3 regions of the Brevibacillus agri genome follow, and region 3 is predicted to be linked to each of the others. Evidence: riboswitches for the same ligand, from Rfam matches in the RefSeq annotation. Region 3 holds a riboswitch; each other region holds the start of a gene.
The links. A riboswitch is a leader RNA that binds a small molecule or an ion and turns the genes downstream of it on or off. The one in region 3 is predicted to bind S-adenosylmethionine.
Positions count from the first base shown of each region.

Region 1 (10,047 bases), 440 kb from region 3:
ATGCTCAAAAAGCCTCACATTATTGGTTGACACAAAGACAGTGGTTTAATAGTGAATGGAATGCAACTAATTAGCAAGTATCCTTTAAAAGCCTTCGTTGTATGGTATTATCCCCTCATGGTAGACAGTGAAAAAAGACCTCATGGTATGATGAGATCAACACTGTTGACCGGAGGGGATTTTCTTATGCCGCCACGTAAAGGGCAAAAACAGCAGCAATATGACGAAGCAACGAAGAGCGAAGCAGTACGTTTGCGGGTTGAGGAGCATTGGAGCTACCCAATGATAATGGAGAAATTAGGCATTAAAAGTAAGACGCAGATTCGGGAGTGGGTACAGAAACGGCAAAACGGTGAAACGTTTGAAGACTATAGAGGGCGATGGATCAAGAAGTATTTCAGCAGTCTAGAGGAAGAGAACAACTACTTGAAAGCGCAGGTCGAATACCTAAAAAAGCTCAATCCAAATCTACACGGGGAGGGAAGTTGGATAAGCAAACCCGGTTTAGGACGATCGAAGAAATGAGTCGCAAGTACGCTGTGGTCATGCTATGCGAAATAGCGGAGGTCTCCCGGGCGGGCTACTACAAGTGGAAGGCGACGGAGAAGGTTCGTAAGGTACGTGTGGAGCAGGATGCCGACCTAAAGGAACATATACTGGCAATTCACCGCATTCGCCCATACTTTGGGTATAAACGAATGCGCACGGCTCTACGCAAAGAGGGACTACAAGTAAATACGAAGAAAGTTCGCCGACTGATGCGAGAATTGGGCATCCGCTCAGTGATCCGCAAAAAGCGTCCATTTGCCGGCCGCAAGCCCTCCATCGTGTTCAACAATGTCCTTAATCGCCAGTTCGCTGCGGACGAGGCTAGAAAGAAATATGTAACCGATATTACCTATATTCGAGTCGTCGATGACTTCATTTATCTGTCCGTGGTCCTGGATCTGTATAATAACGAAACGGTTGCTTGGGAAGTGTCGGAGAGAAACGATCTTGATCTTGTGCTGTCTACGGTGAAGCAACTGGGTAATGGAGATGCGATCCTGCACTCCGACCAAGGATTCCAGTACACTACCAAGACATACGCAAATCTGTTGCAAGAACAAGGGCTAACCGGAAGCCATTCCAGACGGGGGAACTGCTTCGACAACGCTTGTGTTGAATCGTTTTTTTCACACCTGAAGACGGAAAAGTTGTATCTGGAGAAACCAAGAGATATAGCTCACGCTCGCAAACTGATCGCTGAATACATCGAATTCTACAATACAGAACGGTTCCAGAAAAAACTCGGCGACCTCTCCCCAGTCCAATACCGGGAATCGATCGCCGCTTAAGATAGCGTCTTTTTTTAGTGTCTACTTGACGGGGCTATGACCAGGCAGCTCAAGAAGAGCTGCTCTTTTCTTCGACGTGCTTCCAAAGATGGAAAAGAGCAAGCCATGTACGAAGTGGTGAAGACTGGTCGGCCCACTCAAGACAAAATGCCACTGTCCACGTGGCTTTTTGTCTGTAGGAAGCTACACACGCTCCACCGGAGAAGTCAGGCAAGTCGGGCCGCCCGTGCCTTTGTAGGAGATTTCTTCGCCTTCGTATTCGTACACGGTAGCGCCTGCTTTTTCCAGCCGCTCCTTCGTGACCGGATTGCCCGCCACGACCATGCACACGCGCGGGGCGAGCGCGAGGACGTTGCTGCCGAGGTTTTCGTATTCGCGATCGGGCACTTCGATCAGTTCGATGCCTCTGTCGACGAGCAGTTGGCGGAAAAACACAGGCATCAGCTTGGAGTAGACGACAGCGAGATCGTGGTCGACGAGGCTGATAATCGACATCAGATGCAGGCACTCGGCCGGGCCGCGGTCATATGGCAGCGGTACGACGATGACTTCTTCCGTGAAGTCCTTGACCATCTCCTTAATCTGGGCGATCGCCGCCTGATTGGTGCGGAAGCCAAGCCCGATCGCCAACGTTTTTTCATCCAGCCAGACGAGGTCGCCGCCGTCTGCCTGCGCATCGCCTGTCAGTTGTCCCAGGATCGGGATGTTGTTTGCTTGCAAAAACTCCTTGTACACTTCCGCTTCGCCTTGGCGCAGCTCTTTGCCGGATTTGAGGATGATCGCGCCTTTGGACGTGAACTTTACCGGATCATGGGCGTAGAGGGAGTCGAGCCCGGTTTTGTCCGATTGCGGGAGGTACAGCACGTTGGCTACGTGCTCGCGGAGGATCGCTTCGAATTTTTCGTACTCCTGCAAAGCTTTGTCCCAGTCAGGGCAGTCTGTATAGTGAAAAGTTTTCCAGGATGCGTCGAGATGGGCCTGGCTGATAAACGCTTCGCGGGGATGCTTGATGATGACGGTTTTCAGCTTTTTGACCATGGATTGGCTGCCTTGGAACATGGTTGCCTCCTTTTATTCCGCATTGTAGAATATTGTTCATATTTCGAAAATTTATTTTCAGTGTACACATTCTGATTTTGCACTGTCAATCGTTATTCCGGGCTTGCAGCGGCTATCGCGGGAAGTTTTTTGCGATTCACAAAATTACGGCAAATCATTTAAGATGAGGTAGACGAGACATGAGGAAAAAGGGGAAATGACTGTGATTCAATCGTTTGATCGGGCGATGGCGATTGCGACGGCACTTGCGTCGGACGAGCATAGAAAGTGGTGGACCATCAACGATTTGGCGAAAGAATGTCAGCTCCCGGTGAGTACGATCTACCGCTTGTTGTACACGCTGATGAAGCACGGGCTGGTGGAGCAGGATGCAGCTACCAAGCAGTACACACTGGGGATCAAATGGATGGAGTTCGGCCTGCGCGTGCTCGACCGGATTGATTACCGCAAAGTCATCAAGCCGATGATCGAGGAGCTTGCCAGAGAGGTGGAAGAAAGCGTTTACTTCAGCCAGCCGAGCGGCCTGGAGTCGATTGTGATCGATCGCGTGGACAGCCAGCACAACATTCGCATCTACGACCAGCTTGGTTTGCGCATCCCGATGCACATCGGCGCGGCAAACAAGGTTGTTTTGGCGCACATGCCGGCAGAAGAAGCGCGGCAAATCGTGTTGCAGCTCGTCGGCGAGGAGGAGACGCCCGCTTTCATGGAAAAGCTGGCCGAAATCCGCAAAGTCGGCTATGCCGTCAGCTTCGCGGAACGGACGGAAAATACGGCTTCGGTCGCGGCACCTGTTTTTGATTACACGCAAAAAGTAATCGGCGCTTTGAGCATCGGCATCGTCACCTTCGATTTGAAAGAAGAGCGGTTGAATTATTTGATCGAGCGCGTGAAGGACGTCGCCCGCAAAACGTCGCAGCGGCTGGGGAAGATGTAGCTTTGCGATGTCTATATGCTGGAAATTTTTCTGCTATATGAAAAATATGGTCGAAAGCTCCTGGCGAGACTGTCAGCCCGAATGATCGGGGGCAGTCTTTTTGGGGCCAGTGACGGTTTGTGCTTTACGGGCAAAGCTTTTCGCATAATTACTGCCAAAACTTTACATAGTAACAGGAGGAAACGGTTGGGGCAGGAGGCGTTTTTGCGTGGAACTGTTCAGTGAGAGCTTGATTGTAGTCGGGCGTGTATTTACGATTTTGCCGCTGCTGTTGATCGTGACGCTGTTCATGGGAAAGCGTTCGATTGGCGAGCTGCCTGTCTTTGATTTCATGATTATCATCACGCTAGGCTCCGTGACCGGGGCCGATATTGCCGAGCCGAATGTCCACCACATTCCCATTGCGGTAGCGATTGTGGCGCTTGGGGGGCTGCAACGCGTCGTGTCCCAGTGGTCGATTGTGTCCAGGCGCTTCGGCAAAATGGTCACGTTTGAGCCAACGGTCGTTTTTTTACAACGGAGAGTTTCTCGTCCCTCAACTGAAAAAGATACGCTATTCGCTCGATAACGTACTGCAAATGCTGCGGGAAAAAGACATTTTTGACCTGTCGGAGATTGAGATGGCGATCATCGAGGCCAATGGCCGGCTGACTGTCCTGAAAAAATCTGCGCAGCAGCCAGTGACGAGACAAGACCTGCAAATCCGGACTGCCTCGACGGGCCTCTCCCTGCCTGTGATCGTCGAAGGGAAAATATGTAAAGAGGCGCTGAAGTACCGCGAACGGGACGAAGGCTGGCTTTTGCAGGAGCTGAAAAAAAGCGGCGTCGCCATCGAGCAGGTTTTTCTCGCCACATTGAATCGGCAAAACGACTTGCTGTTTTTTGAGAAACATCCGGACAATCCGCAGCGGGTTCCGCCCGTTCAGCATTGAGAGGAAGGCAGACAGCATGCAGCGTACAGGCGCGCCAGGCTATCATTCAAGGAAGCGTGTATTTTGCCGATTTCATTTATTAAAAAATATTTTATCAATTAAAAATCATTTTAGAGGATAAGTGTGGTTGTCATCTCAATTAGGGAGGAATGACCATGCTTGTTTTCAAGGCGATGGAGCAATGCTCGGTGGCGGAGGCCGTTTTGGCCTACAACAGAGGGTTTTCCGGCTATTTTTTCGACCAGTCCAAAACGCCGGACACGCTTATCTGGAAAATGGGGAAGGAGGAACTTTCGCCTGCGCATTCGCTGGTTGCGTTTGTAATGGCGAGCCGGCCGGAATCGTGCTGAACGGGATATGGAACAGAGGCGGGCGAAAAATCGGCTGGAACGGAGGGACAGGGGTGGCGCCGAAGCACAGGCGCAGCGGAGTCGGGCAAGCGTTGATCGAAGCGACGTTGCAGATTTACCGCGAGCAGGGCGTGGAGCTTGCGGCGCTGGTCGCCATCTCGAGAACGTGCAGGCGGGCGGCTACGCGCTGTACAGGCGGATTTTTGATGAACAGGGAAGGCAAACGACTGCCTTGCTGTTTCAGTGTGAAGCCAGTCCCGGACGAGCAGACCGGGAGGCGATTGTCGCAAGCGCACTGGCCCATGTGTTTGCTCCGCTGGACCAGGAGCTTCATCGCCTCACCGTCAATTTGCCCGTCGCAAATGAGGCAACCACCCGAATTTTGCAAAGTGCGGGCTTTTCCACGCTGGCCGAGCAGGTTTTCATGACCAGGCCACTCGCCTAGCTGCTACTGCGGCTGATGGTACGGAAACGTAATCGTGAACTTGGTGCCGACCTTCGGCTTGCTCGACACGCTCACAGAACCGCCAAACGTGTGAATGACGTGATAGGAATAAGTCAGGCCGAGTCCGGTCCCGCTCGTTTTGGTAGAAAAATAGATCGTGCCAAGTCGTCTGATCTGGCCCTCGTCCATCCCGATGCCGTTGTCCTTGATGACGAGCAGGGCGTTGTTTTTTTCGATGAACAACGACAGGGAGACTTTCCCTTTGGCCGTCTCCGCGCATGCCTCGATGGCGTTTTTGATAAAGTTGACCAGCACCTGCTTGAACTCGTCGGGATTGGCCATGATCGTGACGGGCTTTTCATAAGCTTGCAGCTCCAACTCGACGTTGTTCATGTTGGCAAACGGCAGCATGACCTCGCGGACGACATGGAGCTGCTCGCATACGTCGATCAGCTCGGTGCGCTCCTTGAGCGGCTTGGACAGCGCCAGGTACTCCGTCAAAATCGCTTCCGTGCGCTGAATCTCGTCCATGCTGATGCGAATGTACTGATCGGTTTTCGCAATGTTTCCCGGGTCCTCCTGGATCAGGCGCAAAAATCCTTTGACGGCCGTGAGCGGGTTTCGCACCTCGTGCGCCAGTGAAGCGGCGACGTGGCTCATCGTCTCGATTTTTTCGTTTTGGGCATGGCGAATGAACAATTCCTTGTCTGATACGCATTTGCTAAATAACGACATCAACAGCCAGATGCCGACAAAATTTTGAACGGGAATCACAAGCACATGATAGGGAAGCTGATGGGATACATAGGTGGGAAAATTGAAATAGGTCAACCCCAAATCTATCAGGGAAAAAAGCGCACCCGTCAAAAGAGTAAACAGTGTTTTCCGATAACTGGCTTTGTAGCGTTGATATATCAGGAGGGAGATTGCAAACGTGGCGGCCATTACGAGCATGGCGACCCAGGTGCCTTCGCCGCCCAGATAAAAGCGGTACAGCGCTGATTCGATCAGCACGATCAAGGCGATTCGTACTCCGCCGTAGATCAGAGCGAAAAAGACGATGACGTGCCTGATGTCGAAAATGATTCCTTCGTTGACGCTCGAAGCGAAGGTCATCGCCAGAAACATGCAGACAGAGCTGGTTACGAGAATAAAGCAACGGCTATAGTTACGCATCCGGTCGCGGTAATAGATGTTGAACAAAACAAACGGTGTCAAGGCAAAAAACATTTGCAAGATTAGTTCTTTTAGTAGACTCATTAGACATCCCCATCGCAAATTTGCATGGCTTTTGCTTCAATCTACAAGGTTTCGACAAGACCTTACATAATTCCTCCAAAATTTGGACATCGAGTTGGGATTATTTTGGAGGACAAAAGCTTCAAAAACCTAGTTGACAGATGGGTAAAACAAGGATTATAGTCTGTATATATTAATACAAACGTTGCGAAAATAAAAACTACTCTTATCCAGAGAAGGCTGAGGGAATGGCCCTATGATGCCCGGCAACCTAGCTGGCAAGATCACCGTCTTGCGAGCCAAGGTGCTAACTCCAACAGGTAGCGATACCTGACAGATAAGAGGCGCGAATCTTGTCGATCAAGCCTCTTTCATCTGTTGAAAGAGGCTTTTCCTATTGGAAGGTCGTCGCCTCCTCAGCTTGAAGCTCAGCAGGAAGAAAGAAAAAGGGGGATTTTTCGATGAAAAAGAAACTGGGTCTTGTCACATCAATCGTACTGGCTGCGTCGCTGGCCTTGACCGCTTGCGGCGGGGGAGCGGACACCCAAAATCAGGCGGGAAGCGGCGCTTCCGGCGGCGAGAAGGCGAAGCGCATTGCCTTGATTATGCGCCAAAACGTCGGCACGTTTTCTGCCCAATACATTAACGGCGTGAAGCAGGAAGTCGAGAAAAACGGCGGCGAGCTGACCGTATTCAACGCAGATACCGATTTGTCGAAAATGGCCTCCAACCTCGATGCTGCGGTGAACCAAAATTTTGACGGCATCCTGATTGACCACGGTACGGCGGAAGCGCTGCAGCAAGGCACGCAAAAAGCGGTCGACAAAAAGATCCCGGTTGTGCTGTTCGACACCGATATCAAGCTGCCGGGCGTCCCTGTCGTCGAGCAAGATGACAACAAGCTGGCCGAGTTGAGCCTGGAAAAGCTGGCTGCCGATACGGGCGGCAAAGGCAACATCGTGAAAATTTGGGTAGCGGGCTTTGCGCCGATGGAAAAGCGCCAGGTAACGTATGAAGCATTCCTGAAAAAATACCCGGATATCAAGGAAATCGCCGCGTTTGGCTCGGCAACGAACAACACCGCGCTGGATACGCAAGCGCAGATGGAAGCGATTTTGAAAAAGTATCCGAACAAAGGCGACATTACAGCCGTATGGGCATCGTGGGATGAATTTGCCAAAGGGGCAACCCGTGCGATCCAGCAAGCAGGACGCACCGAGATCAAGGTGTACGGCATCGACCTGAGCGACGAAGACTTGCAACTGATCCAGGAGCCAAACTCTCCTTGGGTCGCGACAGCAGCGGTAGATCCGTCGAATATCGGACGCATTCACGCGCAGACCGTTTTCCAAAAAATGAAAGGCGAGCAAGTGCCAGACAGCGTGAAGCTGAATCCGGTGCTGGTCAAACAGGAAGACTTGCCAAAGGATAAAAAAGTAACGATGGGCGATCTGTCCCAATACGTACAAGAGTGGGGCAAGTAAGCAAATAGAGCTGGTTGGTTTGGCTATTCCCGTTGCTTTTGTCAACGGGAATCTTGTTTATTTAGGGGGTGCGAAAAGTGTCCAGCTTGCAGATGAAAGGGATTGTGAAGCAGTTTTCCGGCGTGCCTGCGTTGCGCTCCGTCGATTTTGAAGTCAAGGCTGGCGAGGTGCACGCGCTGCTCGGAGCGAACGGAGCGGGAAAAAGCACGCTGATGAAAATTCTTACAGGCGCGTATCAGCCGGATGGCGGCAGCATCGCGATTGACGGCAAGGACGTCTCGATCCAATCGCCGCAGGATGCGAAAGCGTTGGGCATCCAGTGCGTCTACCAGGAAGTCGATACGGCGCTGATCCCGTATTTGAGCGTGACGGAAAACATTTTGCTCGACCAGATCGTGTCCAAAAGCAGCAAGGGACTCATGAACTGGCAAGGGCTGCACAAGGAAGCGGAGAGCATTTTGCAAAGCTTCGGCTTTTCCATCCCTGTGCGCATGCTCGTCGAGGAATGTACGCTGTCCGAAAAGCAACTGATCTTGATTGCCCGCGCGACCGTGCAAAAAGCGAAGTACGTCATTTTTGACGAACCGACAGCCCCGTTGAGCACGAAGGAGAGCGAGCGGCTGTTTCTCATTATCGACCAGTTGAAAAAAGCAGGCGTCGGGATCATCTACATTTCCCATCGGCTGCCGGAAATTTTCGAAATCTGCGACCGGATCACGGTCATGCGCGACGGTCAACTGATTGCCACGAGCGAGACGGCCGCTACTACGATGGATGAAGTCATCGGGAACATGCTGGGCAAAAGCTTCGAGGAAGAGTTCCCGAAAGTGGAGCTGCCGATTGGCGAAGTGATCCTGGAAGCGGCCGGAGTGGCTGGCGGCAAGGTGCGCGGTGCGGATGTGAGCGTTCGCGAGGGCGAGATCGTAGGCGTCGTAGGACTTGTCGGGGCAGGGAAGACGGAGCTGGCCCGGCTGCTGTTCGGAGCGGATGCGGCCGAAGCTGGCGAGATCAGGCTGAAAGGCAAGGCGGTACGCCTGCGCTCGCCAAAGGAAGCCGTGGATGCAGGGATCGTCCTCGTCCCGGAGGAGCGGCGAAAAGAAGGCATTTTTGTCGAGGAGTCGGTGAAAAACAATTTGTCTGTCTCGACTTTGTGGAAATGGTCGCGCCTCGGGTTTGTCCGCAGGGGAGTCGAGGCGGGGCAAGCGCGGGAGCTGGTGCAGCGGCTGGGTGTGAAGACAGCGGACATCGGCCAGTTCGTCGGCCACCTCAGCGGGGGGAACCAGCAAAAGGTCGCAATCGGCAAATGGCTTGATACGGATGCGCAAATTTTCATGTTTGACGAACCGACCAAAGGCGTGGACATCGGCGCGAAAAGCGATATTTACCGCCTGATCGGAAAGCTGGCGGAGCAGCGCAAGGGCGTTTTGTACTTTTCCTGCGAGTTTGCGGAGGTGCTGGGCATCGCGGACCGGATTCTGGTCATGTTCGAAGGGAAAATCGTCCGGGAGCTGAGCCGGGCGGAAGCGACGCAGGAGCGGATTATGTATTATGCAAGCGGAGGTGAGTAACGTGGAAGGTAAAAAATTCAGCCTGTTTGATTTTATTTACAAATACGGAACGGTTGCGGTTATTGTTATCGTTATGCTGTTATTCAGTTTGACCAACCCGTATTTTTTTACGTATGACAACATTACGGACATTTTGCGCTCGATCTCGATCGTGACGTTTGTCGCCATCGGCGTTACGTTTTCCTTGATTGTCGGGGGCTTTGACCTGTCTGTCGGTTCGACGGTGTCGCTGACTACCGTCGTCTCGGCCTCGATGATGGTCTGGTACGAGCAGGGCGTGTTCGCCACACTGGTCGTTCCGATTGCGCTCAGCCTGATCGTCGGGCTGGTCAACGCGTTTCTGGTCGTCAAAATCCGGATTCCCGACCTGCTGGCGACGCTCGCGATGCTCTACATCGTCAACGGGCTGCACATGACGTATTCCAAAGGCTACTCGATCTACGCCAACATGCCGATGGAAGACGGTTCGATGGCTCCGGGGAAATTCCAGGAGTGGTTTTTGTGGCTTGGCCAAGGCAAAATTTTCTCGCTGCCTGTGCCAGTTATCCTGACCTTTTTGCTGGTCGCGGTCACGCACATCTACCTGACCTACACCAGACAAGGACGGATGCTGTACATGACGGGCGGCAATCTGGAAGCCGCGCGCTTGTCAGGCATTCCGGTCAATCGCTACCGCACGCTCGCCTACGTGTTATC
Region 1 is NZ_CP026363.1:1,200,566-1,210,612, forward strand. It holds gene BA6348_RS06010 (BsaWI family type II restriction enzyme) at 1-74, shown strand, start outside; one part of gene BA6348_RS06015 (IS3 family transposase) at 187-445, shown strand; one part of gene BA6348_RS06015 (IS3 family transposase) at 445-1,337, shown strand; gene BA6348_RS06020 (dimethylarginine dimethylaminohydrolase family protein) at 1,521-2,396, opposite strand; gene BA6348_RS06025 (IclR family transcriptional regulator) at 2,599-3,333, shown strand; partial or broken gene BA6348_RS06030 (DUF421 domain-containing protein) at 3,542-4,265, shown strand; gene BA6348_RS27160 (hypothetical protein) at 4,421-4,615, shown strand; gene BA6348_RS06035 (GNAT family N-acetyltransferase) at 4,609-5,043, shown strand; gene BA6348_RS06040 (ATP-binding protein) at 5,064-6,320, opposite strand; SAM riboswitch class I at 6,523-6,643, shown strand; gene BA6348_RS06045 (sugar ABC transporter substrate-binding protein) at 6,761-7,783, shown strand; gene BA6348_RS06050 (sugar ABC transporter ATP-binding protein) at 7,861-9,351, shown strand; gene BA6348_RS06055 (ABC transporter permease) at 9,353-10,047, shown strand, end outside.
Region 1: it holds a riboswitch for S-adenosylmethionine, as region 3 does, so the genes downstream of both, BA6348_RS06045 (sugar ABC transporter substrate-binding protein) here and BA6348_RS03960 (MetQ/NlpA family ABC transporter substrate-binding protein) in region 3, are expected to answer to the same signal.

Region 2 (10,047 bases), 1.7 Mb from region 3:
GTCGGGCGCACGAGCGAAAAGGCTACGTGCCCAACCCGGCCCCTTCGACCAGCCAGCGAAAAACTGCCTGCAAATCCCACGACTTTCGGCCAATCAGCCCAAAAACAAGGGGGAAGCGATTCATGCGATTTGGCGTAATCGGTACCAACTGGATTACAGAAGAGCTCATCCAGGCAGGCCATACGGTAGAGGGCTTTTCCCTGCAAGCTGTTTGCTCGCGAACGCTCGAGCGCGCCAAGGAATTTGCGGCCAAGTTCGCGGCTCCTTTTTTCTACACGAATCCCGCAGAGATGGCGGCGAGCGGACAAATCGACGCCGTCTACATTGCCAGCCCCAATTGCTTTCATGCCGAGCAGGCCATCCTGTGCATGAGCTTGGGGCTGCACGTCTTGTGCGAAAAGCCGCTCGCCTCGAATGCGGACGAAGTAGAGGCGATGCTTGCGGCGGCGAAAAAGCATGATGTTCTGCTCATGGAAGCGGTCAAATCGACCCTCGTGCCGAACTTTTTTACGATTCAGGACCATTTGCCCAAGCTGGGGAAAATTCGCCGCTTCATCGCCAGCAATTGCCAGTATTCCTCCCGTTACGATGCGTATCGCGCGGGCGAGGTGCTGCGGGCTTTTGACCCGGCTTACTCCAGCGGAGCCTTGATGGATATCGGGATTTACTGTCTCTATCCGGCAATCGTTCTGTTTGGCAAGCCGGAGCAGGTCAAGGCAGAAGGAGTTGTGCTGGCGTCAGGGGTAGACGGAGAAGGCAGCATTCTTTTGAAGTACGAAGAGATGGACGCCATCCTCAGCTTTTCCAAGATTACCACCTCCTATCAGCCAGCGGAAATCCAGGGGGAGGACGCCACGATGGTGATCGATAAAATCAATCACCTGACGCGCATCGAGATTCGCTACCGAGACGGCAGGATCGAGGATGTGACCAGGCCCCAGACGCCGAAGGCGATGCACTACGAAATCAGGGAGTTTATCCGGCTGGCTTCGGCGGGCGCCAGAGAGTCGGCGACCAATTCACATGCAGCCTCCCGATTGACGATGGAAGTCATGGACGAAGCGAGAAGGCAAATCGGCGTCGTCTTCCCGGCCGATTTGCGGCGCGGAAGCAAGCATCCGGAGACAGGGAAGAACGAACAAAACAGGGAGGCGAAACGCGATGAAAATGTTTGATGTGACCGCACCTATTTTTGAAGGGATGACGGTGTACAAAAACAAGCCGGAAAAGCAGCCGAAGATTTTGTCTGCAACAAACGGCTACGTGACCGAGTCGAGAATCGACATGGATGTGCATTCTGGCACACATGTGGACGCGCCGCTGCACATGGTGAAGGACGGGGAGACGTTTGAAAGCATTTCGCTGGAAAAGCTGGTAGGAAACTGCCGCGTACTCGACCTGACGCATGTGGAAGACAAGATCGGGCGAGCCGAGCTGGAAGGTTACGACATTGCGTCGGGAGAGTTTGTCCTGTTTCAAACGAAAAATTCGTGGGAGGATGCTTTTTCGTTCGAGTTCGTCTATTTGGCACAAGACGGCGCAGCGTATTTGGCGGAAAAAGGCGTGCGCGGTGTCGGCACGGATGCATTGGGGATTGAGCGCAGCCAGGAAGGACACCCAACCCACAAAACGTTGTTTGGCGCAGGCGTGATCGTGATTGAGGGCTTGCGGCTTCGCGAGGTGCCCGCAGGAAAATACTTCATGGTTGCTGCCCCGTTAAAGCTGGTCGGCACAGACGCTGCTCCGGCAAGGGTGCTGTTGTTTGAGGGCTGGCAGGGATGAAGGTAAATAAAGCGTTCGCAGGGGGGAGCTGCGGGTTCGGGTACGGGTTCGGGCACGGATACGTATGCCCAACTGCTTTGCGCGACAGAGGGTCTGGCTTGCTATCCCTTTAAAACGGCCGTGATGTTACCACAGAGCATCTGAAAACCGGATGCTCTAAGAAAAGGCCAGACAGCAAAGGAATGACCGTTCCCAAAATCAAAGGAGGCGAAAAGCATGCCAAGTCGACCAAATCGCGAGGAATACGGGGAGTATTTTGCCTACTATGTCGAGCAAGTGCCAGAAGGCGAGTTGACAGCCGTACTGGCGAAGCAACTGGCGCAGACCGTCGAGATGTATGCCGGGCTTACCGAGGCGCAAGCGGAGTATCGCTACGCGCCGGGCAAATGGACCGTAAAAGAAGTGTTGGGGCATCTGATCGATACGGAGCGGATTATGAGCTACCGCTTGCTGCGAATTGCCCGGGGAGATCAGACACCGCTCGTCGGATTTGACGAAAATGCGTATGTTGCGCAAGCTTTTTTTCAGAAACGCGACCTGGCCGATTTGCTCGAAGAATATCAGGCTGTTCGGCAGTCGACGCGCGCTCTGTTGCGGGGAGTGGCAGAGGAGGCGTGGACGCGAACAGGGACGGCCAACGGCAACAAACTGTCCGCACGCACTTTGGCCTATGTCATTGCCGGGCATGAGGCCCATCACTGTCGCATATTGCGGGAAAGGTATTCACTGTAGACGGTATGCAAAAGCGAACCGCGTTGATTTGATTCGTCCCTTTCGCTTGTTTATTCTACCATTTTCAGGAAAAGTAGAATAGAATGGTAGTAACGATTTGCAAAATTGCATACGGGGGAACAGGTTCCTTGCGGCGATTCGCTGCTAAGGATAATAGGGAAGCTCGGTGCAAATCCGACACGGTCCCGCCACTGTAAGAGGGGAGTTTCGCGCACACAGGCCACTTGTCCAGCCGCTGGACAGGGAAGGCAGCGCCAGACGATGATCCCGAAGTCAGGAGACCTGCCTGTTTCAACAACACTGATGGACCTACGGGAGATAGGGAGGTGTTAGAGGACTCGCCATACTGGCAAACGGACAAGGATGTCTATTGCTTGCCTGCGCATTTTCTAACGATCGGATCTCGTTTCGATCAGTAGAAAATGCGTCTTTTGTTTTGGGGAGAGGAAATCGGCGCTGATTGACCGTGAGCAACTCAAAGGAGGGAGCAGCATGGTTCAGCTTTTCATCTGTCAATGGTGCGGTTATGTCGAAGAACGAGAGCTGTCGGGGGAAAGCGAGGAAGGGCTGGTCCGTTGCGTTTGCTGCAGTACGGAGGAAGTCGAAAGCGTTTTTGCCAGGTGAAGGCGACCGTACATTCGGAACGGTTGTCCCGTTTTTGGCCGTATCTGAACCGTTTCTGACCGCATCTAGCCTGGTTAAAAACGAAAAAGAATTTTGTTGACGAATGCTTTGGAATTTCTTAGAATAGGCTCAACAGCAAACAAAGTTCTTATCCAGAGAGGTGGAGGGTCTGGCCCGATGAAGCCCGGCAACCGTTGCGTAGTGCGACAAGGTGCCAATTCCTGCGGGGCGTTTTCGTTCCGAAAGATAAGAAGCGGGTACATCGTAGCAGTTATGACGAACCTTCTTCTTAGCGAAGAAGGTTTTTTGATGTTTCCGCTCAACAAAGGCTTTCTTTTCCAATAAGCTTTTCGCTTGGCCGCTTTCTCGACGAGAAAGAGCAAAAATTCATAGTTTTCTTTATCCAGAGAGGCGGAGGGACTGGCCCGATGAAGCCCGGCAACCGTCACACAGCTTGTGACAAGGTGCCAATTCCTGCAGGGCGGAAGCGTCCTGGGAGATAAGGAGAAGGATTTCGTTGATGCCAAAACCTTCTTCTTAGCGGGAAGGTTTTTTCTTTTTACGAAAATATTGCTATGAGGTGGTAGAAATGAGCGCAGGTGTAGTCAAGGTAGGGCTGCTTGGATTGGGAACAGTAGGGGGCGGCGTCATCAAGACGATTCGTTCGCAGCAGGAGAAGATGGCTGCGAGATTGGGCAAGCGAATCGAAATTGTCAAAGCATTGGTCCGCGATTCGGAAAAAGAACGGGCCGTTCAGGTAGATCCCGCGCTTTTGACCACGGATTTTGAGGACGTGTTGAAAAGCGATGTGGACATTGTCGTCGAGGTGATGGGGGGCGTCGAGCCGACGTATGACTACGTCCGTGCCTTGATCGAAAAAGGCTGCCACGTGGTGACGGCGAACAAGGAGCTGCTTGCCAAACGCGGCACAGAGTTGGTCGATCTGGCAAACCGGCATCAGGTCCATCTGGCCTATGAGGCGAGCGTGGCAGGCGGCATCCCGATTTTGAGCGTGCTGCGACAGTTTTTGCGCACGAACGATATTCAAGGAGTGCGCGGCATTCTCAACGGTACGACGAACTTCATCCTGACGAAAATGGAAGCGGAGCAGCTCCCCTATCAGGAAGTGTTGAAGCAAGCGCAGGAGCTGGGGTATGCGGAAGCCGATCCGCGCTCTGACGTGGAAGGATTCGACGCGATGTACAAACTGTACATTCTCGCGCAGCTTGTGTACGGAGAATCGCTGCCGCTTGCAAATGTCGTGCGCAAAGGGATTGCCGATTTGTCTCCTGGTCACATCCGTATCGCAAACGAGCTGGGCTACCGGATCAAGCTGATTGCCCAGGCGCACAAAACAGAGCAAGGAATCCGGCTCTCGGTTCAGCCGACCATGCTGCCTGTCGCTCATCCGCTGGCGCAAATTCAGGATGCTTTCAACGCTGTTCAGCTTTCCGGAAACATCGTAGGCGATCTGCTGTTTACGGGCAGAGGCGCAGGCGAGCTGCCGACGGCAAGCGCCGTTGTCGAGGATTTGGCTTATTTGTTGACGCAGCCGTTTACCCCGCATCCGGCCTGGAAGGAAAAAACGGCCGAAGCGCAGCCGAGTCAATGGCAGGACGAGCGCGTGCTGTGTTATCTCGAAGGCTCATGTCTCGCTGCGACGCCTGATCGCGTCCTGCATTTCTTGCGCGAGGCGGGCGTGACGGTGACGAAGCTGAAAGTCCAATTCGATCTGGGCGGAGTATTGCGCGCGGGGTTGATCGTAACAGGGATTCGCGAAGAGCACGAGGAAGTGCTGAAAAGCGATTTTGGCCTGTCCGTCCGCTGCTTCCCGCTGCTGGAAACGGCATAACCCGAAAAAGCGGCGCAAAAGAAAAAACGGGCAGGCAGCAAGGACGAATGCCAGATGGATGGCGTCCTACTGCCTGCCGTTTTTGTCCGAATGCTTGGGGGGATCAGGGGCGGAGCCGTTTTGCTGGTTTCCCGGGAAGACGGCTTTTTCCCATTTGGTCATGAAATAGCCCGAGAGCAGAAAAACGCCAATGGCTGCTACGGTAATGATGGCTCCTGTCATGCTCTCCCTCCTTTTGCTCGTAAAAGCGGTCTTGCTATGGTTTACGAATAAGGCTTGGAGAGGTTTCAGCCAAAAGAACAGGGATGCGCCCGTTTTTTCATGAGCGGCTTCCGGCTGAAGTGGCGAATAGGACGGGGGTTATACTATGCCATGCTAACTTCCCCGCACGCGGCCCTCTGCGTCAATCTGGACGTTTTCCGAGAGCGATTCGATTCGCTTGCGCAAAGCGGCTCCATCTGTGGCGTTCATCGGCACGGCTTGTCCCAGTTCGGCGTGGAACGGAAGCATTGTCAGGTCGCAGGCGGCGTTTTTCGTACAGCTTGCTTGCAGCACCATCGTTTCCCACGTTTTCGGCTCGGTCGAGCGCGTGAAAATGAAGTTGCCCAGGCTGTAGGCGATCCATTTGCCGCGATACTGCTCAAAGCCTTGCAGCACGTGCGGATGGCCGCCGACGATCAGGTCAGCGCCTGCGTCGATGTACGCCTTGGCGAGTTCTTTTTGATGATCGACGGGAAAGTCTTCGCGCTCTTTGCCCCAATGGGCGATCACGACGACGAGATCAGCCTGTGCTTTCGCCTGCTCGATGGCTTGGACGGCCAAGGCGGGGTCGTAGGTTCCCGCCAGTCCCGGCCCGTTTTTTTGCGCGAACCAGCTCACTTCCGGTATGACCCGGCTGAATCCGAGCACGGCGAGCCTGATGCCGTTTTTCTCCACAAAAACAGGCGCGAAGGCGCGGGTGGCATCGACTCCGCCCCCGACATAGGCGATCCGGTGTTCCTCCAGCGCGGCGAACGTATCGAGCAAGCCGTCTACGCCCTGATCCATCGAGTGGTTGTTCGCCAGATTGACCGCGTCGATTCCGGCGGCCTGCATGGCGGGCGCAGCCAAAGGGGACGACTTGTAGACGTACGCTTTGTTGTCGGCGGGAGTCCCTCTCGTCGTAAGCGGCGTCTCCAGGTTGGCGATGGTGTAGTCATCCTGCAAAAAAAGCGAGCGCACATGCGTGAACGGGTAGTCGTAGCCTTTTTCTAGCAAAACGTTTTCCACATTTCCTGCCATCATGACGTCCCCGACAAAGCTGAGCCGGACAGTCGGCTCCGGGGCAGCGACCGGCTCTGGTGCGGGAGTGGCTTTGGGAGCCTCGTGCTTGCCGAGCGCAGTGAAGCCGAGATAAGCGCCTGCCCCGAGGACGGCGAGCAAGCTGAAAAGCAGCGTATTTTTCCCTGCCCGAAGCCACTTTGGTTTTGTCTGTCTTCGCCGGGAGCGTCTCCGGCTGTGATTCGTCTCGTTCATGCTTCTCCTTTCTTCGCTAACGAAAAGCTGCTAAATTTTGCTATGATAAAGGTAATTACGAAAAGAGGCGAAAAAAGATGCAATTATCCTTTGACCATCTGGTTCATTTTGTCCATCGTCCGCCCGCAGAAGCAGCGCGGCTGTTTCGCGAAGCCGGATTTCACGCTGTAACGGGAGGCAGGCACACCCATTGGGGGACATGGAACAGTCTCAGCTATTTTGGCTTGTCGTATGTGGAGTTTTTGGCGGTCGAGGATGCGGCGGTTGCCGGACGATCCGACAATCCGCTCATCGCGCAGTTGGTCGCGGAGCACGAGCTTGGCGAAGGGCTTGGACAAATCGCCTTGCGCACCAGCGAAATGGATCGGTGGGTGGAGCGATTTCGCGCGCTTGGGCTGAAGCTGACAGGGCCAGTAGACGGCAGCCGCACAAGAGACGACGGAAAAACATTGCGCTGGCGCATGCTGTTTGCCGAAGACCCGCAGACTGCGCGAAAGCTGCCGTTTTTGATTGAGTGGCAGGAGACAGACGAGGAGCGCCAGGCAGATTTGACGCAGCGCGGGATCATCGCTCCGCATCCGAACGGAGCAGCCGAGCTTCTGGCTGTCGGCTTCGCTGTCGCGAATTTGGACGCGGCTGCTGCGGACTGGACGCGGTGGTTCGGCTTGCAGGGCGGGGAAGTTTTCACGGATGAGCGACTGGGTGCGCGTTGCTTGTCGCTTGCGCTGCCCGGCGGAAGCATCGTCCTGTGTGAACCGACGCAGCCTGGAGCGGCGCAGCAGGCGTTAGCGGCGAGCGGAGAGCGTCCTTTTTTCGCGAAAATCGGCGCGGCGAATGCATTGCCGCTTCCGCACGACATTTGCGGCGGGATTTATCTCACTTGACGGACAGCAAAAGCAAGAAACCGGAAAAAAGGAGGCAAGCCTTTGACTGTACCTAAGCATTCACTGTCTGCTGCAGCGATCATTGTCAACGAGCGCAAGGAAGTGCTGCTGATAAAAGGCCCGAGGCGCGGCTGGGAGATGCCTGGCGGAAAAGTGGAGGAAGGCGAGTCCATCCGGGCGGCAGCCATCCGGGAGACGAAGGAAGAGTGCGGCTTGGACATCGAAATTACGAAGTTTTGCGGCGTGTTTCAAAACGTGAGCAAGTCGATCTGCAATGTGCTGTTTTTAGCGAGGCCGATTGGCGGGAAGCTGATCGCGACGCCCGAGTGTCTGGAAGCCGGGTTTTTCCCGATTGAAGAGGCGCTAACAAAGGTTACGTGGAGCAACTTCCGGCAGCGAATTGAGCTGTGCTTGCAGGAGGAAAAGCACCCGTTTTACGTGGAGTTTTGAAAGAACACGCAGCTTGGGAAAGCGGCGTGGGCGTGCAGAGACGAATCCACGACTCGGCGCAGGAACGAGTGAAAGAAGCTGTCCGAAAGCGGACGGCTTTTTTGTGTAGCCAATATACGTGCAACATAATAACGTAGTCAGAGTTGTCAGGAAATATTTTGTTTCTTTTTAGAGTAATAAATGTTACGCTTTGAAGTAATTGAAGTAATTGAAGTAATTGAATGGTAAGGAGGGATCGCATGACGGATAACTTGACTCTTAATGTCGCCTTGCTCAGACGCAAGGTTCCCAACCTGACTGCAGCCGCTAAAGAGGCAGGCTTGCGGCCAGCTACGGTGTCCAATTTGTGTACGGGCAAAATTCCTGTCGGCCGGGCAGAGGTTCGCACGTTGGTGAGTCTGGCTGAGCTGGCAGGCTGTCGTCTTGACGATTTGATTATTCGCGGCGGGCAAACGAAAATGCTGGAGACGGGAATCAAGGTGATCGACGTTTTCGCCCCTGTCGTTCGCGGGGGGACGGTCGGGTTGGTGGCAAAGCCAGGGATGGGACAACTGGTCGTGCTGACGGAGTTGTTTTTGCGCCTGAAGCAGACAGGCTTTACCCCTGTTTTCTGGCGCCCGGCTCGGGATGTCGTGGGCATGGAAGAGGTCATTTCAGAAGCGGCAGCCGTATGTGATAGCTGCGAAGAGTGCTTTCAAGCCATTTTGCAAGCAGAAGAACACGGTACAGCCGTACTGGCCGCTGACCGGTCTTACGTGTTATTTGGGGAGCTTGGCAAGTTGCGGGGCATGCTGGCCGAAGCGCGAGTAACAGACTTGACCGTATTTCTGATTGATGTGAGCGGCGTGGCCACGGAAGAGATTGTCCCCTATGGTCCGTTGGATACGCTTTGGCAATTTGATCTTGTCTTGTCAAGCAAGCGCTACTATCCGGCGATTGATCCCGTAGCCTCTACCGCGACTTTGCTGGAAGACGCGCATGTCGAAAACCGTCATTTTACAGTCCAGCAAAAAGCCAAGAAACTGTTGCGCAGATACCGCGAGCTGGCACAATGGCTGGAAGCGAGCGAACAGGCTGCCGTTCCCCCGGAGGAAACGGAGACATTCGTGCGGGGCAGGAGACTGGAGCTGTACTTGACGCAGCCTTTTTACATCGCAGAGCCAGTGACCAAGCTTGCGGGAGTGTGGGTCAACGCCGCTGATTCATTGGAACATGTGTCGCGTATTGTAGAAGGAAAAACGGATGGGCTTGACCCGCAACTGCTTTTTTACATCGGTGGCTTGCCCGATACAGTGCCTACGGGGGAGATGGGGTAACGTGGAGCAAAACGAGCTGTTTGCCAAAAGAATCGTAATGAGGCCAAGCGACGAGAAGACTTCTCTTGTAGAGGTAAAAAAGGATGTCGTGTACAAGACATCCGATCGCGGCGATCTGAAAATGGACGTGTACTATCCAAAAGGGAGTGAGTGCTCCAAAGGGATGCCTGCTGTCATACTCATCCACGGAGACGGACCGTGGCATTTTTTGCAAACGATCAAGGACAGCGGACAATACGTATCGTGGGGACAGCTTCTTGCTGCGAGTGGCCTGATCGCTGTCACGTTTACCCATCGTTCCACGGAGCGGTTTTCCAAGCTTGATGAGGCTGTCCGGGATGTGGAGGACGCTTTGGCGTACATTCGCGAGAGCGGAGAGCAGCTTGGCATCGCGCGCGAGCGACTCGGGATCTGGGTGTGCTCCGCCGGTGGCCCTGTCGGACTTCCGACTGCGCTGCGGAATAAGGCGGGTGACATTCGCTGTGTCGCCGCATTGTACGCGATTATGGATTTGTGGAGCGCGCGGGCTATGCTTCCTGATCTGGATGAGCAAACTTTGCGGGCTGCATCCGCACGGGCTGCTCTGGAGGAAGCCCCTGCAAACCTTCCGCCGCTTCTGGTAGCGAAAGCAGGGGCAGATCGGGCGGACTTGAACACGACGATTGATGACTTCGTTTTGACCGCCTCCAAGCAAAATGTTTCTCTCGATTACTACCTCCATCCCGATGGTCGCCATGCTTTCGATCTCTGGGATGACGATCTGCGGAGCAAGCAGATCATTAACCACACGGTAGCTTTTTTCCAAAATCATTTGCTGGAAGCAAACAGCGGTAGCTAAAAACAACGGTTCGCTTACACCCGGGCTTAACGTTACACATCGATCATGACCAGA
Region 2 is NZ_CP026363.1:2,457,066-2,467,112, forward strand. It holds gene BA6348_RS12305 (Gfo/Idh/MocA family protein) at 123-1,175, shown strand; gene BA6348_RS12310 (cyclase family protein) at 1,162-1,782, shown strand; gene BA6348_RS12315 (DinB family protein) at 1,999-2,514, shown strand; cobalamin riboswitch at 2,619-2,818, shown strand; SAM riboswitch class I at 3,284-3,391, shown strand; SAM riboswitch class I at 3,535-3,644, shown strand; gene BA6348_RS12320 (homoserine dehydrogenase) at 3,728-4,990, shown strand; gene BA6348_RS26685 (hypothetical protein) at 5,057-5,212, opposite strand; gene BA6348_RS12325 (CapA family protein) at 5,366-6,505, opposite strand; gene BA6348_RS12330 (VOC family protein) at 6,583-7,389, shown strand; gene BA6348_RS12335 (NUDIX hydrolase) at 7,432-7,839, shown strand; gene BA6348_RS12340 (P-loop NTPase family protein) at 8,079-9,155, shown strand; gene BA6348_RS12345 (alpha/beta hydrolase) at 9,157-9,993, shown strand.
Region 2: it holds a riboswitch for S-adenosylmethionine, as region 3 does, so the genes downstream of both, BA6348_RS12320 (homoserine dehydrogenase) here and BA6348_RS03960 (MetQ/NlpA family ABC transporter substrate-binding protein) in region 3, are expected to answer to the same signal.

Region 3 (10,047 bases):
CACACGGTCAAAGCGTATCGGCTGAGTACGTGGCAGAGAAAGACCCTGACTACCTGTTTGTCGTAGACCGCGGCGTAATCTCCGGAAACCAAGGCGTTTCTGCTGCAGCAAAAGAAGCGGTAGAAAACGACCTGGTGAAAAACACCAAAGCGTTCAAAAACGGCAACATCATTTACCTGGATGCCAACTACTGGTACCTGTCCGGTGGCGGACTGGTGTCTACAGCGAACATGGCTGATGAAATCCTGAAAGACATCAAGTGGTAATCAAACCTCGTTGACAGATAGGCAGCAGCCCGGGGCAGATCAAGCCCCGGGCTGCTTGCTTGTTTTTCTTTGCACCAAAAAAGCCATTCTCCTTTTGGCCGATCAGGAGAATGGCTTGTGCTGTCGATGATAGAGAAAATTAACGAGTGCCGACCAGCTTGCGTTCTTCTTCTTGTACCGCTTGGGCGGCTGGTTGAACTAGGCTGGATGCAGGTTGCTTGTTTTCAACGGCATGGCTCAGCTCGTAAGGGAGGCAAAGCGGCACGCCTGTGCGCGGGTCGGTCAAAATGTCCGCTTCGATGTTGAATACTTTGCGCAGCATCTCGGGAGTCATGACTTCTGCCGGAGTACCTTCTGCCATGACGGTGCCGCGAGAGATCGCCACCATGTGCTGGGCGTAGCGTGTCGCATGGTTCAAATCGTGGACGACCATGACGATCGTGCGGTTTTCTTCCTCGTTCAGCTTTTGCAGCAGCTTGAGCACTTCCAACTGGTGTGCCATGTCGAGGAAGGTGGTCGGCTCATCCAGGAACAGAATGTCGGTCCCTTGCGCCAAAGCCATGGCGATCCAGGCGCGCTGGCGTTGACCGCCGGAGAGCTGGTCTACAGGACGGTCGTAGAAGTCGACCATACCCGTCATGGAAATGGCCCATTGGACGATTTCCTTATCTTCTTTGGTCAGGGAGCCGAAGCCTTTTTGATGCGGGAAGCGGCCGTAGGTAACAAGCTCAGACACGGTCAATCCATCGGGAGCAGTTGGGTTCTGCGGAAGAATCGCCAGTTGCTTGGCGACTTCTTTGGTCGACTGCTGATGGATCGACTTCCCGTCCAGAAACACCTGTCCGCCTGACGGCTTCATGATCCGGGCCAATGTTTTGAGGATAGTCGATTTGCCCGAGCCGTTTGCGCCGACCAGCGCGGTGATTTTGCCGGAAGGGATGCTGATATTCAGGTCTTTGACAATGGAAAGCTCGCCGTAACCGATGTCCAGCTTTTGCGTGTATAAGCGTTCCACAATAGGCCAACTCCTTTATAGGAAAGTATGTACATGTATGAGTAAAAGCAGACAATGATAATCATTTTCATTAAAGTATATAACGGAATGCAGGCAATTTCAATACTTGATCGCTTGATCGCGTGCAATCGAGGCATGAGAAAAGCCAACCTGCTCTCTAGTGTGAGCAAATTGGCTTGGGAATAACAAGCTTATGAAAATAGGCGACTAGCTTTGGTACGTGATGTGGGCGATGATGCCTTCCTCGTCATCCAGTACCAGCTCGATACCCGCAGAGTACGGGTTGCGTTGCATTTGCGTCTCCAGATAGAAGCGGATGGCTTCGATCAGGTTGATCTCGACGAACACCTGCTTGCGACCGTTGGCGTAAACTTCAGCGGAAAAGCCGTAGTCTTCGTCCCACATCAGCTCAACTTCTACGTCTTGCGGCTGAACTTGCTTTTTGCTCGCCACATGCAGGCAGATGGCGTTGATGAGCATTTGCTCCGAAAATGTTATCTTTTCCATGCGTTCAGTTCCTGTTTCTTCGCGCGTTGCGTTTTGAAGTAGACGAAGATTTTGCGGATCAGGACGATCACAGCCACAATCGCCAGCATGTTAATCAGGAAGCCGAAGATTGCGCCCAAAGCTCCCATGTCGCCAAACAGGCTACCGAACAGCAATCCAGCCAGTCCACCGACGAGAAGGCCTTTCATGAAGCCGCCGCTGCTTTTGGTCGGAGCAGCAGTTGCCGGTGTATTGGTTGTCGTGCTTTTATTGGTAGAGGCATTTACATTCGAATCGGCTTTGGTTGGAGTTTGCGTGTTCGTTGGAGCTGTATTGGAATTGAACGACTTTTTGCCAGACTTGTAGCCTTTTGCATCGGCGTGATCTGTGAATCCGCCAGGAGCGAGTACGAGCATAACGGCGACCAACAGCATGATGAGTTTTTTCATGTGATTTGAGTAGCCCCTCTCTATTCATTGAGTTACATATAAGTGTACATGAATATTTGGAGCTTTTCCACCAAACATTCGGTGAACATTGCTGGATGGAAGAAGAAAACAAAACGAAAGCCCCTGACGTGCAGCAGCAGCCAAGGGCTTTCTCGCTATGCGCTTTTTTTCAGTTTGCGAGCCGCCCAGTTGCCGAGCGACTGGATCAGTTGCACCAAAACGACGAGGATGATGACGGTAATTATCATGACCTCGATATCCCATTGCTGGTAGCCGTAGCGCAGCGCCAGATCGCCCAGCCCGCCCGCTCCGACGGCTCCGGCCATCGCGGTCGCGCCGATCAGGCCGATGGTGGCAATCGTCAGGCAGAGCACGATGCCCGGTCTTGCCTCGCGCAGCATGATGCGAAAAATAATTTGTCGGCGCGAGGCTCCCATGGCCTGGTACGCCTCGATGACGCCGCGGTCCACGTCGTGCAGCGCCGTCTCCATCAAGCGGGAAATATAAGGAGCCGTGTAGACGATCAACGGGACGATGGCGCCCTCGATGCCGATGGAGGTACCGACGATCAGCTCGGTGAACGGGATGATCGCGACCATCAGGATGATAAAAGGCAGCGAGCGCACGATGTTGATGATCGTATTGAGTGCGTGGTAGATGAATTTGTTCGGAAACAGATGGTTGCCCTGGGTAACGACGAGAAGAATCCCCAGCGGAATGCCGATGAGCGTCGCAATGAACAGCGCGATGCCCACCATGATGACAGTTTCCTGCAAGGACTGTCCGAAGACAGGAATCATTTCAGTAAGGCGGTCCATGAGTGCGTGCCCTCCTCTCGTTCGACGATGTCCACTCTGTAAACCGATTCGCGCAGAAAAGCAATGCCGTCCTCAATCGCCCGTTCCTCCCCGGAGATATGCAGCAGCAGAATGCCCAGCGCCGTTCCTTTAATGGAAGTAATCGAGCCGTACAGCAAGTTGGTGCTGACCGGAAAACGCGCGGACAGCGTGCCGAGCACCGGATCGAGCGCGGCATCCCCGCGAAAAGCTACGCGAAGTATTTTCGAGACAGGCCCGGACGGCTTGATTTTGGCCAAAATTTCACCCGGCACTTCATCGTCAAAAATCGTCTTGATGAAATTGCGCGTCGTCTGCTGCTGCGGATTGCTGAAAATATCAAGCACAGTCCCTTGCTCGATGATGACGCCGTTTTCCATGATCGCGACCTGGTCGCATATTTTTTTGATAACCTGCATTTCGTGGGTAATCAGCACGATTGTCAGATTGAACTTGCGGTTAATGTCGAGCAAAAGCTCCAAGATCGATTCGGTCGTCTGCGGGTCGAGAGCAGATGTCGCTTCGTCGCACAGCAAAATTTCCGGATCGGTGGCGAGTGCCCGGGCAATGCCTACCCGTTGCTTTTGCCCGCCGGACAGTTGGGAAGGATAGGCGTTTGCCTTGTCCGCCAGACCGACGAGGCGCAGCAAGTCTTCTACCTTGCGCTTGATAACGTCCTTTGGCACTCGGTTCATCCGCAATATTTCCGCCACGTTGTCAAAGACGTTGTAGGAGGAAAGCAGATTGAAGTGCTGAAAAATAATGCCGATCTTTTTGCGCGCCTGGCGCAGCTCTTTTTCCTTCAGCTCAAGCAGATTTTGCCCGTTGACGACTACGGAGCCGCTCGTCGGCTTTTCCAACAGGTTGATCGTGCGGAGCAGGGTACTTTTCCCCGCTCCGCTAAAGCCGATCACGCCGTAGATTTGCCCTTTTTCCACGTTCAGAGATACGCCCTTCAAGGCTTCGACCTGCCTGGCTCCTACCTTGTACGTTTTATGAATATCAGTTAGCTGTATCATCACGAGTGTCTCCTTGTTGTCGGTTGTTCCCGGCATGTTTTTACCAGGACGGCAGCACGGCTCCTTCAAAGTGTTCGTCGATAAACTTCTTCACTTCTTCCGAGCGGTAGATGTCCACGAGCTTTTTGTAGGTCGGGTTGTCTTTGTCTGCTTCTCTGACGGCGATGATGTTGACGTAAGGAGAATCAGACGTTTCCGAGAAGATCGCGTCTTTTTTCGGCGAATAGCCTGCTTCCATGGCGAAGTTGGTGTTGATCGAAGCGACTTCCACGTTGCCGAGCGAGCGAGCCAAAAACGCTGCCTCCAGCTCCTTGAATTGCAGTTTTTTCGGATTTTCCACGATGTCCAGCGGAGTCGCGTTGTCTTTCACGCCGTCTTTGAGCTTGATAAGTCCGGCAGCCTGGTAGAGCAACAGAGCGCGGGCGCGGTTCGTCGGGTCGTTTTGGATGCCGACCACGCCGCCTTCCGGGATGTCCTCTACTTTTTTATGCTTGGTGGAGTAGAGCCCCATCGGGAAGGTTACGCCTTTGCCGATCTCGACGATTTTGGTTTTGTGGTCCTGATTGAACTTGGCCAGGAACGGGATGGTCTGGAAGCTGTTCATATCGAGATTGCCTTTATCGAGAGCCTGGTTCGGTTGCACATAGTCGTTGAACACAACCAGCTCCACGTCGATTCCTTGGCCTTTGGCGACTTCTTTTACTTTGTTGAAAATTTCTTCGTGAGGGCCGCCTGTCACGCCGACCTTGATTTTGGTTTGCTGTTCAGCAGCAGCTCCACCGTTTGCGGGAGCCGCTTCCTGTTTGCCGCCGCACGCCGTAACGAGAGAAGCAGCTAGCAGAAGCGAAGTGAGAAATAAGCCTGTCTTTTTCATGAAAATTCCCCTTTTCTTTGGTGTTTGTATATCTTGAAAATAGTAACCGGGAAAACAAAAAGCCTCTTCCGCTAAGAAGAGGCTTGTAACTGCGCATGCAACATTCACAGTCGTCAATGCCTCTCTTATCTGTCGGAATTGATTTCCGCTGGATTTGGCACCATATCGGTGGGATAGGTTGCCGAGGTGTCATAGGGCCAGTCCCTCGACCTCTCTTTATAAGAGAAGTGGCTTATGAAATTCGGTCAAAGCAAATTGCCTACAATTCATATTAGGTTAGTTGGATTATAGCTTGCCGATTTCGACCTGTCAATTGTTTTTCCGAACGAATTTTTGACTGAAAAATGTAAAAATGATCTAAATACGAATGTTTGCTTGCTCTAGCCAGAAATCATATGTATAATGGGAGCAACGAATCCGATAACAGCTCTCGCGGGTGATGTCATGAGTTTAACAGACACGAATGAAACGAGAAAAAAGCTGTCTGCCATTTATAATGAGATAGCGAAAGAGTTGTTCGGATTTGGAACGACTTTGCTGAGAGTGACCATTGAGAATCAGTTGATTACCTTCCACGCCAAGCATCGCCGTTCACCGCGCTCTGCCGCGCTTGAAGGCGAAGCCCCGGCCCTGAAGCTCGAAGTCGATTTTCGCATGTCTCTTCTTTATAAGAGGAAACTGAAAGAACGGCTGGAAGAAGAGATGGGTCTGAAGCTGGAAGCTGTGCTAAGAGACTATGACGCGCCTACGCAGTGGGCGATCACGAATGTGATTGTGAGCGGCTCGGAAAATTAAATACTTGCCCCATTCGTTCGGATTTTCCCTTTTGATTTATCTCAAGGGAAGACCGTGAAAATGGTGTGAAACGGGTGTCGCTTCTCTTTGTTTACGAAGAAAAGTGCTCTTGTTTAGAATGTATCGTTCTATTCAAGGGTGCTTTTCTTTTTTCTTTTTCAGCTTCTCAACGCTTGGCAAAGGGGGTGGTTGATGAATAAAATCACCGAACGAGGGAAACAGTAGGGGGTTTCACGACACGCAGTATAAAAACGAGAAAACACTTCATTCTATGAGATGGAATCATTCGTCATTTATAAGCCGAACGGGAGGAACATTACGATGAAAAAAATGCTGACAGGAATACTTTCTGCTTCCATGCTGTCTCTGGTGCTTGCAGGCTGCGGCAGCAGCGACAAACCGCAGGAGGGAGCAGCAGGCGAAGCTGCCAAAGGCGAGCCGCAAAAGCTGGTAATCTCTACATGGGGCTTTTCTGAAGACTTTTTCCGCAAAGAAATCTACGAACCATTTGAAAAAGAGCACAACGTGAAAATCGTGCTCGAAATCGGAAACAACGCCGAGCGTCTGAACAAAATCCGCCAAGGCAGTTCCGACGTCGATCTGATCTATCTCTCCGACTACTATGCGCAGCAAGGAATCGACAGCGGCGTATTTGAAAAAATCGACCGCAGTCGCATTCCGAACCTGAACCAGATTTACGATATCGCCAAAGCGCCGCTGGGCGAGGACTACGGTCCAGCCTACACGATCGGACAATTCGGGATTGCCTACAATCCGAAGCTGGTCACAACCGAGATCAAAGATTGGAAAGACCTGTGGAGCCCTGAGTTGGCAGGCAAGCTGACACTGCCGAACATCACGTCCACCACAGGCCCGATGATTCTCGACAGCGCTTCGATGGTAGCAGGTAGCGCAGAGTTTAACGAAGACCAGGCGTTTGCAAAAATGAAAGAAGCGAATAAAGGCGTTGTGAAGTATTACGACAAAACTTCCGAGTACGTGAACATGTTCAGCCAGGAAGAAATCGCAGTGGGTCCGATCATGGAAATGTACTTCAAAGACATCCAGGCAGCCGTGCCAGAAGCGGTATTCGTCGCTCCGGCAAGCGGTGGCTACGCCGTAATGAACACCGTCAACATCGTCAAAGGCAGCAAAAACAAGCAACTGGCCGAGGACTTCATCAACTATCAGTTGAGCAAGGAAGTTCAGGAGAAAACAGCGAAAGCAAAAGTAGACTCTCCTGTAAACACGTCTGTGGAGCTGACAGCCGATGAAGCAAAAGGCGTGACTTACGGCGAAGAGACAGTGAACAAGCTGCGCAAGCTGGACATGAAGTTCGTCAACGAGCATTCCAAGGCGTGGATTGATCGCTGGAATCGCGAAATTACCCAATAACAAGCGCTTGAAACAGGACAAGGGTATAGACGTCAGGCGGATATACCCTTGTTTGTTTCAACTGAAGGAGGACCACTCGTGGAGCAAAAAATCATTCTTGATGTCGATACCGGAATTGATGACGCGCTGGGAATTATTTTGGCTATCAAGAGCGGTCAATGTGAATTGATCGGAATCACTACCGTAAACGGCAACGTATCCCTTGGCAAAGCGACAGAAAATACGTGCAAAATTCTCGATTTCCTGCAAGTGGGAGCAACGATTCCTGTCGTACGCGGAGCCTCCCAGCCGCTTTTTCGTCCGTTGTTTTTCGAGCATCGCATTCATGGCGAGGACGGGCTTGGCGGGGCACTGCGGGATGCGGAGGTGCTGACGCAGCCGCGGGAAGGCTTTGCGCCTGATTTCATTTGCGAGCAAGTGCTGGCTCGTCCCGGGCAAGTCACGCTTGTCATGACAGGGCCGCTGACGAATCTGGCCTTGGCTGTCAGAAGGTGCCCCGAGCTGGTCAAGCAGGTGAAGGAAGTCATTTTTATGGGCGGGGTAGTGACCGAGCACGGAAATGTGACCCCGGTGGCGGAGTACAACATGTACGTCGATCCGGAAGCAGCCAAGGTAGTGTTTCACGCCGGATTTCCGCAATTGACATTGGTCGGGCTGGATGTCACACGACGAGTCCTGCTTACCGAAGAACATATCAAGGAACTGGGCGATACGCCCATCGGCCGCTACGTGAAGCAAAGCACGTCCGATTACCTGGACCGCTACTTTGAACGCAACGGCGTGCGCGCCTGCGCCATGCACGATCCGCTGGCTGTTGCGGTCGCGCTGGACCGTTCGCTGGTGACGACGAAGAAGCTGTATGTCGATATCGAAACGAAAAGCGAGCTTTGTGACGGGCAAACGGTTTGCGACTTTCAGAACCGCCTGAAAAAAGAACCCAACATGAACGTCTGTCTGGACGTAGATGCAGATGCGTTCTTTGCGCGTTTTCTCGGCGCATTGAAAGCCTGACGATACCGTGAACAGGAGTTAATTGAATGAGAAAAAAGGGTCTTTATTTATTGCTGCTGCCTGGTGTGCTGTTTTTGACGCTGTTCATGGTCATTCCGATCGTGCTGACGATTGCGTCCACGTTTTTCCATGAAGGAAGCTTTACCCTGCAAGGCTACATGCAGTTTTTGACGGACAAGTATTTCATGAAAATTTTGCTGACGACGCTGCAGGTCAGTCTCGTCACGACCATTGCCTGCATCCTGCTCGGCTTTCCGGCTGCGTACTACATTTCCAAGTTAGGCCCGCGCAAAAAGGGGATTTTGCTGGCATTGGCGATTTTCCCGCTGCTGACCAGCTCTGTCGTGCGCTCGTTTTCCTGGATGATTATTCTCGGCAAAAAAGGCTTGCTGAACAGCTCGCTGTTGTCGATCGGACTGATTGAAAAACCGCTGGAAATCTTGTACACCCCGACTGCGATGATGATCGGTCTGATCCATCTGTTCCTGCCGCTCATCATCATTACGCTGGTGGGCGTGATGGAAAACATCGACCCGGATTTAATCAAAGCGGCCGAAAGCCTGGGCGCGTCCAAATTTACGGCGTTCCGCCAGGTGATTGTACCGCTTAGTGTGCCAGGGCTTATCATCGGCAGCATTCTCGTGTTTGTCGGCAGCCTGACCGCCTACACTACACCTGCGCTGCTGGGCGGGAAGCAACGCGTCATCTCGACGTTTCTCTACCAGAACGCGATTACGCTAAACGACTGGTACATGGCTTCGGTCATTGCCACGATCATGATCGTCATTACGTTTGTCGTCATTTCCTTCATGAACAAGCTGGCGACGAAACTAAATCCGAAGGGGTAGAAGCTATGCAGGAAAAAAATCGCGGGTTGGCCCTGTTTACCCTTCTCGTCTTTGCTTTTTTGCTCGGGCCGCTCATTATCATATCCTTTACATCGTTTGAGCCTGGGAGCGTCCTGAAATTCCCGCCGGAAGGCTTCTCCCTGCGCTGGTATGAAAACATCTTTAACGTAGAAATGTTCATGACGACGTTCCAGACGTCGATGCTCGTATCGTTACTGGGCAATCTGCTGGCGCTTTTGCTCGGGATTCCGGCGGCGTATGCGCTCAGCCGCTTCCAGTTTCGCGGCAAAGGGCTGTTGAACGGCATTTTCATCTCGCCTGTCCTGATTCCGGGAATTGTCATGGGCTTTGCCATGCTGAAATACGTCATTGTCGTCTATCATTTGCCGATTTACGCCGGGCTGCTCGTCGGCCATACGGTGCTGATGCTTCCTTTTATCATTCGCGTCATCGCGTCCAGCCTGTCCAACTTCGATTTCGCCATTGAAGAGGCGGCGCTCAGTCTCGGCGCTGGCCGGCTGGAGACGTTTTTCAAGGTCGTTTTGCCTAACATTCGCTCCGGAATTATTGCGGCGATTCTGATTGCTTTTCTGGAGTCTTTCAACAACGTCGATATCTCTGTGTTCATGACCGGACCGGGAGTAAGCACGCTGCCGATCCAGATGCTGACTTACGTGGAAAACAACTTCGACCCGACGATCGCTGCCATTTCTGTCGTGCTCATGATGATTACGGCTGTTCTCATGTTCATCATCGAACGATTGATGGGGCTTTCCTACTTTACAAAACGATAACGGAGGCATCAAACATATGGCATTGCTCACGCTGGAAAACGTATCGGTTGCCTATGACAATCAGTACATTTTGCAAAACTTCAATCTGAATATCGAGAAGGGCCAGCTCATCTCCCTGCTGGGGCCGAGCGGCTGCGGCAAAACGACGACGCTGCGCCTGATCGCGGGGTTTCTGGAAGCAAAGGACGGCCGCTTCCTGTTTGACGGCAAGGACTATACGCGGGTGCCGGTCAACAAGCGCAACTTCGGGTTTGTGTTT
Region 3 is NZ_CP026363.1:764,834-774,880, forward strand. It holds gene BA6348_RS03930 (siderophore ABC transporter substrate-binding protein) at 1-266, shown strand, start outside; gene BA6348_RS03935 (ABC transporter ATP-binding protein) at 406-1,281, opposite strand; gene BA6348_RS03940 (YxcD family protein) at 1,489-1,788, opposite strand; gene BA6348_RS03945 (hypothetical protein) at 1,776-2,216, opposite strand; gene BA6348_RS03950 (methionine ABC transporter permease) at 2,372-3,034, opposite strand; gene BA6348_RS03955 (methionine ABC transporter ATP-binding protein) at 3,013-4,071, opposite strand; gene BA6348_RS03960 (MetQ/NlpA family ABC transporter substrate-binding protein) at 4,112-4,945, opposite strand; SAM riboswitch class I at 5,068-5,170, opposite strand; gene BA6348_RS03965 (hypothetical protein) at 5,390-5,740, shown strand; gene BA6348_RS03970 (ABC transporter substrate-binding protein) at 6,062-7,135, shown strand; gene BA6348_RS03975 (nucleoside hydrolase) at 7,214-8,146, shown strand; gene BA6348_RS03980 (ABC transporter permease) at 8,173-8,994, shown strand; gene BA6348_RS03985 (ABC transporter permease) at 9,000-9,788, shown strand; gene BA6348_RS03990 (ABC transporter ATP-binding protein) at 9,805-10,047, shown strand, end outside.